2 linked regions of the Aminivibrio sp. genome follow. The protein of the gene in region 1 interacts with the protein of each later gene in a pairwise test. Links are inferred from orthologs where the notes say so. Each region holds a gene or a part of one and is shown in the gene's direction. Other genes may lie near its edges.

Region 1 (5,540 bases):
CTGCCCGGGGCAGGGAATGGGGCGGAATCCATCCGGTGGCACAGCTCACCCATGACGTGGTGGAAATTCTGGCCGGACTTGGATTTTCCGTGGCCCTCGGCCCCGAAATCGAGGACGATTTCCACAATTTCGAGGCCCTCAACATTCCTGCGTCCCACCCAGCGAGGGACATGCAGGACACCTTTTATTTTCCCGACGGGAAGCTGCTCAGGACCCATACTTCACCTGTGCAGGTCCGGTCCATGCTGAAGTACGGTGCCCCCATACGGATAGTCTGCCCCGGAAAGGTGTACCGCAGAGACAGCGATCCCACCCATTCCCCCATGTTCAACCAGCTCGAAGGCCTCCTGGTGGAGAAGGACATCTCCGTAGCCGACATGAAGGGGTGCCTGGAAACGCTTATGGCTGCCATTTTTTCCCGCCCCCTGAAAGCACGTTACAGGGCGAGTTATTTCCCCTTCACCGAGCCCTCTCAGGAGCTGGATATCGAGTGCGTTGAATGCTCGGGCAAAAATCCATCCTGCAGAATCTGCAAGGGTACGGGGTGGCTCGAAGTGGCGGGACTCGGAATGGTGCACCCCAACGTGCTCCGGTACGGGGGGATCGATCCTGAAGTCTACAACGGCTTTGCATGGGGCATCGGCCTCGACCGTATTGCCATGCTGAAATACAGGCTCACCGACCTGCGCGTCCTCTTTGAAGGCAACGTGCCCTTTCTTCTCTCGGGGAGGACTCTCTCATGCTGATTTCCTGGAATATGCTCAACGAAGTGCTCTCCATTCCCGCAACCCTGGAGGAAGTGGCCGAACGGCTCACCCTTACCGGGTGCGAGGTGGAATCGGTTGAAAGGCCCTGCGCCCTGCTGAAGAACATTCAAGTAGCTGTGATCGAAAACCTCGGGCGCCATCCCGAAAAGGAAAACCTTTTCGTTGCCGGGGTACGGGACGGCATCGGCGCCGCCGTTGTGGTCACCGCTGCTCCGAACCTTTCTGAGGGAGACAGGGTACCCTACGGGCGGCCCGGCGCCGTCCTTGCCGACGGAACGGTTCTGGGGACCAGGGAATTCGGCGGCGTCAACAGTGAGGGCATGCTGCTCTCCGCAGCCGAACTGGGCGTGCCCGAGGCTGCGGACGAGTTCGGCATTCTCCGCCTTCCGGGAGACTCTCCCTTGGGCGGCGACGTGGTGAAACTTTTCGGCCTCGATGATGCCATCCTTGATCTTTCCATCACGCCGAATCGGGGTGATCTCCTGAGCCTCCTTGGCGTGGCCAGGGAAGTGTATGCCCTGTTCCCCGGGGCGGAATGGAAGAAGAACCCCGCTGACATAGCGCCTCCGGAGAAGGCCGCCGAATGGCCGGTACCCTTCGACGGCATTTCCATTCTGGATGACGGGTGCACTAAATATTGTCTTGGTCTGGCGACGGGGCTCAGACCTGTCCCGTCCCCCCTGAAGACACGGATTGCCCTGACTTTCCTCGGCATGAGGCCGATCAGCGGAATGGTGGACGCTACCAACATCGCCATGCTGACCCTCGGCCAGCCGACCCATGCCTTCGATGCCGGGCGGCTTGACGCTCTGGAGATCACGGTCCGTTCGGCGAAACCTGGAGAGGTGATCACCACCCTGGACGGGAAACGGCATGAACTCGAAAATTCCGATCTCCTCATAACCAGCGCCGGAAAGCCCATTGGCATCGCCGGTGTCATGGGCGGAGAAAACAGCGATATCCTGCCGGAAACCAGGACGGTATTCATCGAATCGGCAACCTTCGATGCCATCCGCGTCAGCAGGACGTCCCGGCGGCTTGGCATAAACTCTGAGGCGGCTTTCCGCTATGCCAGGACGGTGGACTCGAACCTGTCGGAGCTGACCCTGAGCTATATTGCTTCCCTTCTGAAAGAGTGGGGCGCAGCGGAAACGGGCTACGTCTTCAAGACTGCCTTCTCCATTGAGCCTGCCCGGAGAGAAGTTGCCCTTACCGAAAAGAACCTGCGGAAAATCCTTCTTACCGACGATCTGGACGGAGCTTCTGCCATCCTCGCCAGACTCGGGCTACGGCAGATTGCCTCGGAAAAGGGGAAACGGGTGTTTTCAGTTCCTTCCTGGCGCCCCGACATCGCCATCGAAGAAGATCTTATCGAAGAGGTCGGAAGAATTCGGGGATACAACGAAACCCTGGCCCCACGCCTCCCCCAGGCTCTTTTCGGTCGGGGAGACATCGGCGATATCACCAGGGTGAAGGGCAGCATACGGACCATCCTCCTCTCCAGGGGGTATGTGGAACTTGTGAACTACAGCTTTCTGTCTCCCTCCTTCGTGGAGCTCCTCAGACTTCCGCCCGAGGACAGGAGAGCCCGCCCCCTGGAGCTGGCGAACCCGCTGAGTGTCGAGCAGTCGAGGATGAGGACCACGTTGCTCCCCGGGTTGATCCGGAGCGTAGAGCAGACTGTCCAGGCCGGATGGAAGGCCCCTGTGAGAGTCTTCGAGCTCGGCAGGGTGTTTCTTCCTCTCGACGGAGGCGGGCATGAGGAAGTGGAGCGCATCTCCGGCCTCGTCTACGGCGGCCGTGACCCCCGCCTTCCTTTCGGTCCCGCCGGAGCCGACGACCTCTTTTCCCTGAAAGGGGATATTCTTGCTCTCGCTGAGAGCAGGGGTGTTTCACTCGGGTTTGTCCAGGGCGAAGAGCCCTTCGGGCATCGGGGGCAGACAGCGGTCATCATGCTGGAGGGGCACCCCGTCGGATACCTGCTCCGGCTGAAGCCGGCCATTGAGAAGGATATCGAATGTTCTCCCGTCTACGCCTTTGAGCTCGACCTGGAACCCCTGGTCAAGGAGTATCTTCCTGTCTTCAGGGAAAACTCCCAGTTCCCGCCGGTATACAGGGACATTTCCCTGCTCGTGCCGGTGGAGAGCCCCATGGAGGATGTCACGGCAGCAATCCGGAGTGAAGGGGGCGACCTGCTCAGAAGAATACGTCTCTTCGATATCTACTCCGGAAAGGGAATACCCGACGGATACAGAAGTCTTGCTTTCTCCCTCGCCTACCAGCGGAACGACAAAACCCTCACCGATGCGGAAGTCGATGCGGTGCACGCCGGTGTCCGAGCGAAAATGGAAGCCAGGGGCTATATTCTTCGATAGGAGGAGATTTTCATGGTCACGATCAGTCATATCGAACAACTTGCCGATAGGCTCGTGGAGATGGTCGCGTCCCTGAGGAGCGAGAGAGACCAGCTTCGCGTCCAGATCAACGAGATGAAGAACAAACTCTCGGAAAAAGAGCTGGAGTGCATCCGATTATCGAAGGAGAACCGGCGCAACCTCGAGATACTGGAGCGGGAAAAACTCTCCTTCCAGAAGGAAAAGAGCCAGATCGAAGGACAGATGAAAACCCTGTACGAAAAGCTCAGTTCGCTCATGCCCGAGGCAGGGCAGCCCCAGGCAAACGGCCAGGACGACAGAGGTGAAAGGAGACCCTAGGAGTGGACGCCACCCTTCGTGAAGTGACGATCCGGATAGGGAAAAAATCATACTTTCTGAAAACCACTCTCGACGACGAAAGCATCAAGGGTATAACCGACCTGTCTGCTGAGATTACAAGGGAGTTCGAAGATTCTCTCGACCAGGAGAGCCTTCTGCTCCTTTCCTGTCTCCAGCTTGCGTGGCTGCTTGAGAAACTCGGAAAAAAACTCGAACGATCGCTTGATAATATTCAGGAAAAGGAGGGGCTATGACTTTTTCGTCCGTTTTTGACATTGCCATTGCCCTGATTGTGGCTTCCTTTGCCGTCAGGGGCCTGTTCCGTGGATTGTCAGGGGAAATATTTTCCCTTCTCGGTACGGTTGGAGGCGTCATAGTGGCCTGGAAATATTCCGGCGTGCCTGCGGCGTGGATCCTCTCCATGTTCCCGGAGGCCAATCTGTCCATGGTGTCCGTAGGCTTTATGGTTGCCATCTACATTGGGGTTGTCGTTCTAGCCGCCTCGATCTGCCGGATTGTCAAAGCCTTCCTGAAGTTTGCGTCCCTTACCTTCGCCGACAGGTTTTTCGGCGCCGCCGCCGGTATTTTCAAGGGGGCCGTTCTCATCCTGTTTCTTTACGTGGGCATCACCACCTATTCTCCCTTCTTGCCCACGGAATGGATGGAGTCGAGCTACGTTATGCGCGGTGCGGACGCCGCATGGCCGGGCATACAGGATTTTCTCCGGAAATACGATTTCTTCCCGGAGAATTTTTCCCTGCCGGGCCTGAATCTTCCCGGGCTCTTCCCGGAAAAAGTCGAGGGCGGCAATGGAGGTTAGGGAAGACATTCTCAGAATCCTCGAAATACCGAAGATTCTTGCCGAGTTCGCCTCCTGTGTCAGGGGCGAACTCGGTTTGTCGGCCATCGGCAGGCTGAGGCCCAGGGGAGACGGGAAATCCCTTGAGGAAAGGGTAGCCCTTTTCAAAAGCTATATGTCCTGCAGGGACACCTTCGGCGAATGGCCGTGGAACTCTTCCGGATGCATCTCAGGGCTGACGGCGGAGGCACGGAAGTCAGGATTGCTCACCGGTGAGGAGCTGGCTTCCGTTGCCCGGTTTCTCTCCCTGGCGAAGATGACCAGGGAACATCTGGTGAAGCACCGGGACGCCTATCCTCTTTTCGACAGTCTCAGCCGGCAGATACGGGATTTTTCGGAAGAGTCGGATGCCCTCGGTGTGCTGGACGACAAGGGGAATCTTTATGATTCCGCCTCCCCTAAACTTGCGGAAATACGCCATGACCTTGAGACTCTTCGCCGGCAGATACGCCGGTCGGCCCAGAACATTCTCGATAACCCTTCTCTTGCCCATATGCTGCAGGAAAGGGTGACGGCCTTCAGAAACGGACATTTCGTTTTTCTCGTCCGGCAGGAGTTCGTCAACCGCTTCCCGGGAACGGTGGTGGACCGGTCAGGGTCAGGCAGCTCCGTCTACATGGAACCCTCCGCCCTCGTTCCACTAAACAACAGGCTTGCCCTGAGAGTACGGGATGAAAAGGAGGAAGAGCGGGCCATCTTGCGGAGGCTCACCAAAGTGATCCTTGCCAGGGAACGGCCTCTTTCGGAATGCGAAAACGTTCTCTCTGACCTCGATCTTTTTTACGGCGCGGCGGAGGTCATGGCGAAGAAACGATGGAAACTGCCCCAGTATGCCGAAAAGACCATGTTTGTCCTCCAGGAGGCCCGGCATCCCCTCCTCGGCGATGCTGCCGTGCCCGTGACGATCAGGTGCGGGGACCGTTTTCGGAGCCTCGTCATAACGGGGCCGAATACGGGCGGCAAGACGGTGGTCCTGAAGACGGCCGGAGTCTGCGTCTACCTTGCCTGGTGCGGCCTGCCCATACCTGCGGGGGAGGATTCCGTGGTGGGCAATATCGGTTCCATATTCGCCGATATCGGCGACGAGCAGAGTATTGAGCAGAATCTTTCCACCTTCAGCGCCCACGTGAAAAATATCATTTCCATTCTCGAGCAGGCGGACCGTACGTCCCTGGTTCTCCTCGACGAACTTGGAGCGGG
Region 2 (5,303 bases), on another replicon or contig:
GCGACCTTTCCGTCGCCACCGGGGCCGGCCAGATCAAGACCGGAGCTCCCGCGCGGATCGACAGAGTCGCCAAGTACAATCAGCTCCTGCGAATCGCCGAAGACCTGGAACGGGCGCCCTATGCCAGGCTTTCCCAGTTCAGGGGAAACTCCTGCAGATAATATCCACGAAGGAGGAAACGAGATGAAAGAAATTATTTCCACCGCAGCGGCCCCAGCGGCCGTAGGCCCTTACAGCCAGGCCGTAAGGGCAGGGAATTTCCTTTTCTGCTCGGGACAGATTCCCATCGACCCTGCCACGGGGAATTTCGTCGAGGGCGGAGTGGAGCAGCAGGCGGAACAGGTTCTGAAGAACGTCAGGGCGGTTCTCGAGAGTGCCGGTTACTCCCTTTCCGATGTGATCAAGGCCACCGTTTTCGCCGCAAGCATGGGAGATTTCGCCGTGGTCAACGGCGTGTACGCGAAGCACTTCGACAAGGAACCGCCGGCGCGGTCCTTCGTGGAAGTGAGCGCCCTGCCCAAGGGCGCCCTCGTGGAAATCGAAGTCGTCGCCTGGAAGGAATAGCTTCCGGGGCGGAGAATACCTCCGCCCCTTCACCATCCCACTGAAGGAAGTGCGGAAATGAAGATAGCTGAACCCACAATTGAACGGCTTGTACAGTACCAACGCCTGCTGGAGCAGCTTGTCGCCGAAGGACAGAAAGTTGTTTCCTCCCAGGAAATGGGCGAGATGCTTTCCTTCAAGGCCAGCCAGGTGAGAAAGGACCTTTCCTATTTCGGAGAGATCGGCAAAAGGGGGGTCGGATACCACGTTGACCGGCTCCACAAGCATATCAGCCGCATTCTGGCCTCACCCAGGAAATGGTCCATCGGGCTCGTCGGAGTGGGAAAGCTCGGGGAAGCGCTGCTTGGATACCAGGCCTTCCGGAACGACAAATTTCGCATCAGGGCTCTTTTCGACGTGGACACGGAAAAGATCGGAAAGGAAATTCAGGGCATCCCCTGCTATTCTGCGGAAGACATTGCGGAGATCGTCCGGGAGAAGGAAATAGAGGTCCTGATACTCACCGTCCCCGGAGGAGCTGCACAGCACGTGGTCGACAAGGCAGCCGAGGCGGGGACGGTGAAGGGGATTCTCAATTTCGCGCCGGTCTCCCTTTCCGTTCCGGAGAATGTGCTTCTCGCGGCGGTGGACATTTCCGTCGAGCTCGAGAAGCTGCTTTTTTTCCTCAAGCACAAAGAAGAGTAGTATTTGATAGAATATCATGGTCCCCTTCGGGGCCTTTGAACCAAAATACTTTGAGGAGGCGTTTTTTTCATGAATCAGCAGTGCGGACAGACAGCTGGAGGACAGGGCAATCTTATGGGAATGCTTTTTCCCCTCGCGATATTCGTCGTTATCTTCTACTTCTTCATCATCAGGCCCCAAAAGAAACGGCAGAGAGCCCAGGAGGAACTTCTCGCGTCCCTTTCCAGGGGCGACCAGATCGTAACCATCGGCGGATTTTTCGCTACCATCAGGGAAGTAAAGGATGACAGCATTGTCGTGGAAATCGCCGACGGAGTGAAAGTCCGGATACTGAAGTCCGCAGTGGCCACCAAGCGTTCCGCGGCAGCCCCCCAGCAGAAGGAGTTCGCCCCCAGGGAGGATGCAGGCAAAACGGAAGAGGAGAAAAACTGACCTTTTCCCAGGTGAGGAAAGACACCGGTGCGGAGAGGGTCGCCTCCGGGCGGCCGCTCCGCTTTTTCCGGTCCTTTGATATGCACTAATTTCGCGGTATGTCCAGGAGGGAAGAATTATGCTCAGAAGAGACCGCTGGCGGCTCGGTTTAGTCGCCATCGTGGTTGTTGCGGCTCTCGTGACGGTGTTTCCCATATCGGGAAAGATCAACCTCGGGCTTGACCTGAAGGGCGGCGCGCACATCGTCCTTCAGGCGAAGGAATCGGAGGACAGCAAGGTGACGGAGGACAGCATCGAAAGGCTCCTCGCCGTCCTGCGGAACAGGGTTGACCAGTACGGCGTGGCCGAACCGGTCATTCAGAGGGAAGGCCGGGACAGAGTCATAGTTGACCTTCCCGGAATACAGGATCCTGACGCGGCTCTCGAACTCATAGGCAAGACAGCCGAACTGGAGTTCCGGTCCGTCATCGAGGCCACCGCCGCCGTTCCCCCCGGCCCCCAGAGGCCGAACTACGACAGCGACGAGGAATTCCAGAGAGCGGAGACCCGATGGAACGAAGCCAGGTCCCAGATCGAGGCGGCCAGGGAAGCTCTCGCCAAACGGAGCGAAGAAATAACCGGCTCCAGGGTGTCCAGGGACGATGAAGGCCGATACTATCTTCTCGGCCCTGTGCTGGTGAGCGGAAAAGACCTCGTGGACGCCAAGACCCGGTACGACAACCTGGGCAGACCGGTGGTGGGCCTCACTTTCAGTTCCGAGGGCGCGAAGCTCTTTGACAGGGCCACAGCGGACAACGTGGGTCGGCAGATTGCCATCGTCCTTGACGGCGTGGTTATCTCGGCCCCCGTGGTCCAGGAGAGGATTACCGGCGGCAATGCCCAGATTTCCGGACGGTTCAGCGCTGCGGAGGCAAGCCGGCTTTCCATTATGCTCCGGGCCGGAGCCCTTCCCATCGCCGTCGAAGTCATCGAAAACAGGTCCGTTGGGCCGAGCCTCGGCGAAGACTCCATCAACTCCGGAATCCGTGCCGGTCTTATAGGCGCATCCCTGGTGTTCCTTTTCATGCTGCTGTACTACCGTACCCTCGGCATTGCGGCGGATGCTGCCCTTGCGGTGGCCATCCTCCTCGTCTTTGCGGGCCTCATCTCCCTCAAGGCGACCCTCACCCTTCCCGGAATCGCGGGTATCGTTCTGACCATAGGCATGGCCGTGGACGGCAACGTGCTCATCTATGAACGGATGAGGGAAGAGACCAGGGCGGGAAAGACTCCTCTCGCGGCCATCGATGCAGGCTTCAAGAAAGCCCTGACAACCATCCTTGACGCCAACATCACAACCCTCATCGCCGCCGCCGTGCTCTTTTACTTCGGCAGCGGACCGGTCCGCGGCTTCGCCGTGACCCTGAGCATCGGCATCGTGGCGAGTGTCTTCTGCAACGTTCTCGTCACCAGGGCGCTCCTCCAGTACTTCATTGGAGGACGGGGCGCGGCGGGTTCCCTGCTGCCCCGCTCGTGAGAGGAAGGAAAGACGATCATGAGAATTTCTAACATCAACTTCATGCAGCACCGCAAAACCGCTCTTCTTCTCAGCCTTGTCTGTGTTGTGGCAAGCCTTGGGCTCATATTCTTCAAGGGGCTGAACCTCGGCATCGACTTCACGGGAGGCAACGTGGTGCAGGCCGAGTTCGCCCAGCCGACGGCCATCGAGGACATCCGGCAGGTCCTGAACTCTGTGGGGCAGGGCGGTTCCGTCATCCAATCCTACAGTGAGCGGGGCGTCATCATCCGGATAAGCGCCAACGAGGAAGAAGCCCGCAAGCAGGCCGTGAACGCCCTTCGTACCAAATTTCCCGGCATTCAGATCATACGGCTGGAAAAAGTCGGTCCCGTGGTGGGCGCCGAGCTGAGGCAGGAGGCCTTTATAGCCCTGATCCTCGCCCTGGCGGGCATTTTGGCCTACATCACCGTCCGCTTCCAGTTCCGCTTCGCCGTGGTGAGTGTGGCGGCCCTTCTTCACGACGCCGTCATCACCCTGGGAATTTTCAGCATTACCGGCATGGAGATTTCCTCGTCCTTCATCGCGGCCATTCTTACCATCGTGGGATATTCGCTCAACGACACCATCGTCGTCCTGGACCGCATCCGGGAGAACTGGAAAAACCTCAGGCGCGAGGGGATCGTCGATCTGCTCAACAACTCAATCAACCAGACAATCTCCAGGACCATCAACACGTCGGTCACTACCCTTCTTCCCGTAGTCGCTCTCTACGTCTGGGGCGGCGAGGTCCTCAGAAGTTTTTCCTTCGCTCTGCTGGTGGGCATTCTGGTGGGAACCTACAGCTCCATCTACGTAGCATCAGGCCTTTTGGCGGAATGGTGGATGAAGTCTCCCCAGAAGGGCTGATTTTTCTCAGTACTCCAGGGCCCCCTTCAGGGGGCTCCTTTTTTTATTCTCTTCCCGGCGCCTCTCTGCAGACTCCCCGGCAGGGCACCGGTGACGCTCCTTCCTGTCTTCGGATTTAGGGGAATAACCTAAATCCGCAGGTTTTTCAGGCAGAGGGAGTGTCGCCGGGCACAGCGCCCGGGGGAGAGAAACCGACACGGATGTCGGTTTCAGGTGCAGTTGTCAAGGACGACAATCTGCACCGGCGGCCCAAGCGAGCACTGGTGACACTCCCCGCTGCCTGCGGATTTAGGAATAACGACTTTAATTGTAGAACAAGGAAATTATGTGTTATACTCATATAATACCGATAAAGCCGAAAGATGAAACGGAGATAAATTCATCGACTGCATAAAGGAGGTTACAGCCATGAACACTACTGGAGCCGACGGTCCTTTCAGATTTATGGAATGCTCTATTCTGCCCGTGAGTACGGGCCTTCGAGCACAGACTCTCAGGGAACTCCGGTCCGCCATCCCCGAAATACCCGAAAGTTCCCTCTACTATCATTTCTGGGGCAGAATGCTCCGCCCTCATATCGCCGAGTCTGAGTTCAACAACGATTTTGCTTCCTGGGCCGATGGAGGCCTGGGGGACATCGAGCTGGCGGAAGTCCTCAGCGCGATCAATCCCGTGAAGTGCAAGGACTTCGCGGAACTTCGGTCGATCCTTGAGGATATCCTCGAGTCTCGCATCGACCAGGGGGATTTTTTGAGCTGGAAGAAGGCGGATAGGGAATTCTATTTTATTGCCTGCAGAAAGTTCATGTTCGCTACGGGGAAGGTCGCTTCCTCCCTGGAGGATTTTCCCGCAGCGGTCAAAACAGCCACCCGGCAGAGTTTCTTTCACCACTTTCTCGACGGCCGGCGACGTTCTCCCGAGGGAAAGGACGACTTCACCCTCTGGCTCGAGCAGTTCGGCGAGACGACCGCCGAGGTGAGGAGGCTCCTCGGCAGGGTGGATTCCTATCTTTTTTCCCTCGGAGAACTGAAGGGACAGATTGTCTCCATTCTCGAGAAGGGGCTCCGGAAGGGAGGAAAGAAATGATGTCCGACATGCTGAAGCAGTACGGCGAAATTATCGGTTTTCATGCCACGGACAGCCTGCTGGTCATAGCGGAAAAACTCAGGGGAAAGAAGATCGTCCATGTGAACTCCACCAAGGAGGGAGGCGGAGTGGC

The links. Proteins that work in one complex are often made in the same cells at the same time.
Region 2: the proteins of pheT (region 1) and secD interact in binary tests that used the Escherichia coli proteins (3 or more experiments, as listed by UniProt). The link is inferred for Aminivibrio sp. from one-to-one orthologs.

Annotation. Positions count from the first base shown.
Region 1 is NZ_JAESIH010000074.1:38,476-44,015, forward strand. What follows is about bases 340-3,440. They hold pheT (phenylalanine--tRNA ligase subunit beta), read left to right. Parts: upstream 340-739; coding sequence 740-3,142; downstream 3,143-3,440. Other genes in these bases: pheS (phenylalanine--tRNA ligase subunit alpha), read left to right, coding at 340-746; JMJ95_RS12765 (hypothetical protein), read left to right, coding at 3,155-3,440. Also shown: more of pheS, read left to right, coding at 1-339; more of JMJ95_RS12765, read left to right, coding at 3,441-3,481; JMJ95_RS12770 (hypothetical protein), read left to right, coding at 3,484-3,735; JMJ95_RS12775 (CvpA family protein), read left to right, coding at 3,732-4,301; JMJ95_RS12780 (endonuclease MutS2), read left to right, coding at 4,291-5,540.
Region 2 is NZ_JAESIH010000041.1:58,568-63,870, forward strand. The notes cover bases 1,134-3,997. They hold secD (protein translocase subunit SecD), read left to right. Parts: upstream 1,134-1,798; coding sequence 1,799-3,196; downstream 3,197-3,997. Other genes in these bases: JMJ95_RS05315 (redox-sensing transcriptional repressor Rex), read left to right, coding at 1,134-1,248; yajC (preprotein translocase subunit YajC), read left to right, coding at 1,318-1,680; secF (protein translocase subunit SecF), read left to right, coding at 3,215-3,997. Outside these bases: eno (phosphopyruvate hydratase), read left to right, coding at 1-161; JMJ95_RS05310 (RidA family protein), read left to right, coding at 184-564; more of JMJ95_RS05315, read left to right, coding at 622-1,133; more of secF, read left to right, coding at 3,998-4,084; JMJ95_RS05335 (DUF5752 family protein), read left to right, coding at 4,493-5,170; JMJ95_RS05340 (glycosyltransferase), read left to right, coding at 5,167-5,303. UniProt on the Escherichia coli protein: Part of the Sec protein translocase complex. Interacts with the SecYEG preprotein conducting channel. SecDF uses the proton motive force (PMF) to complete protein translocation after the ATP-dependent function of SecA.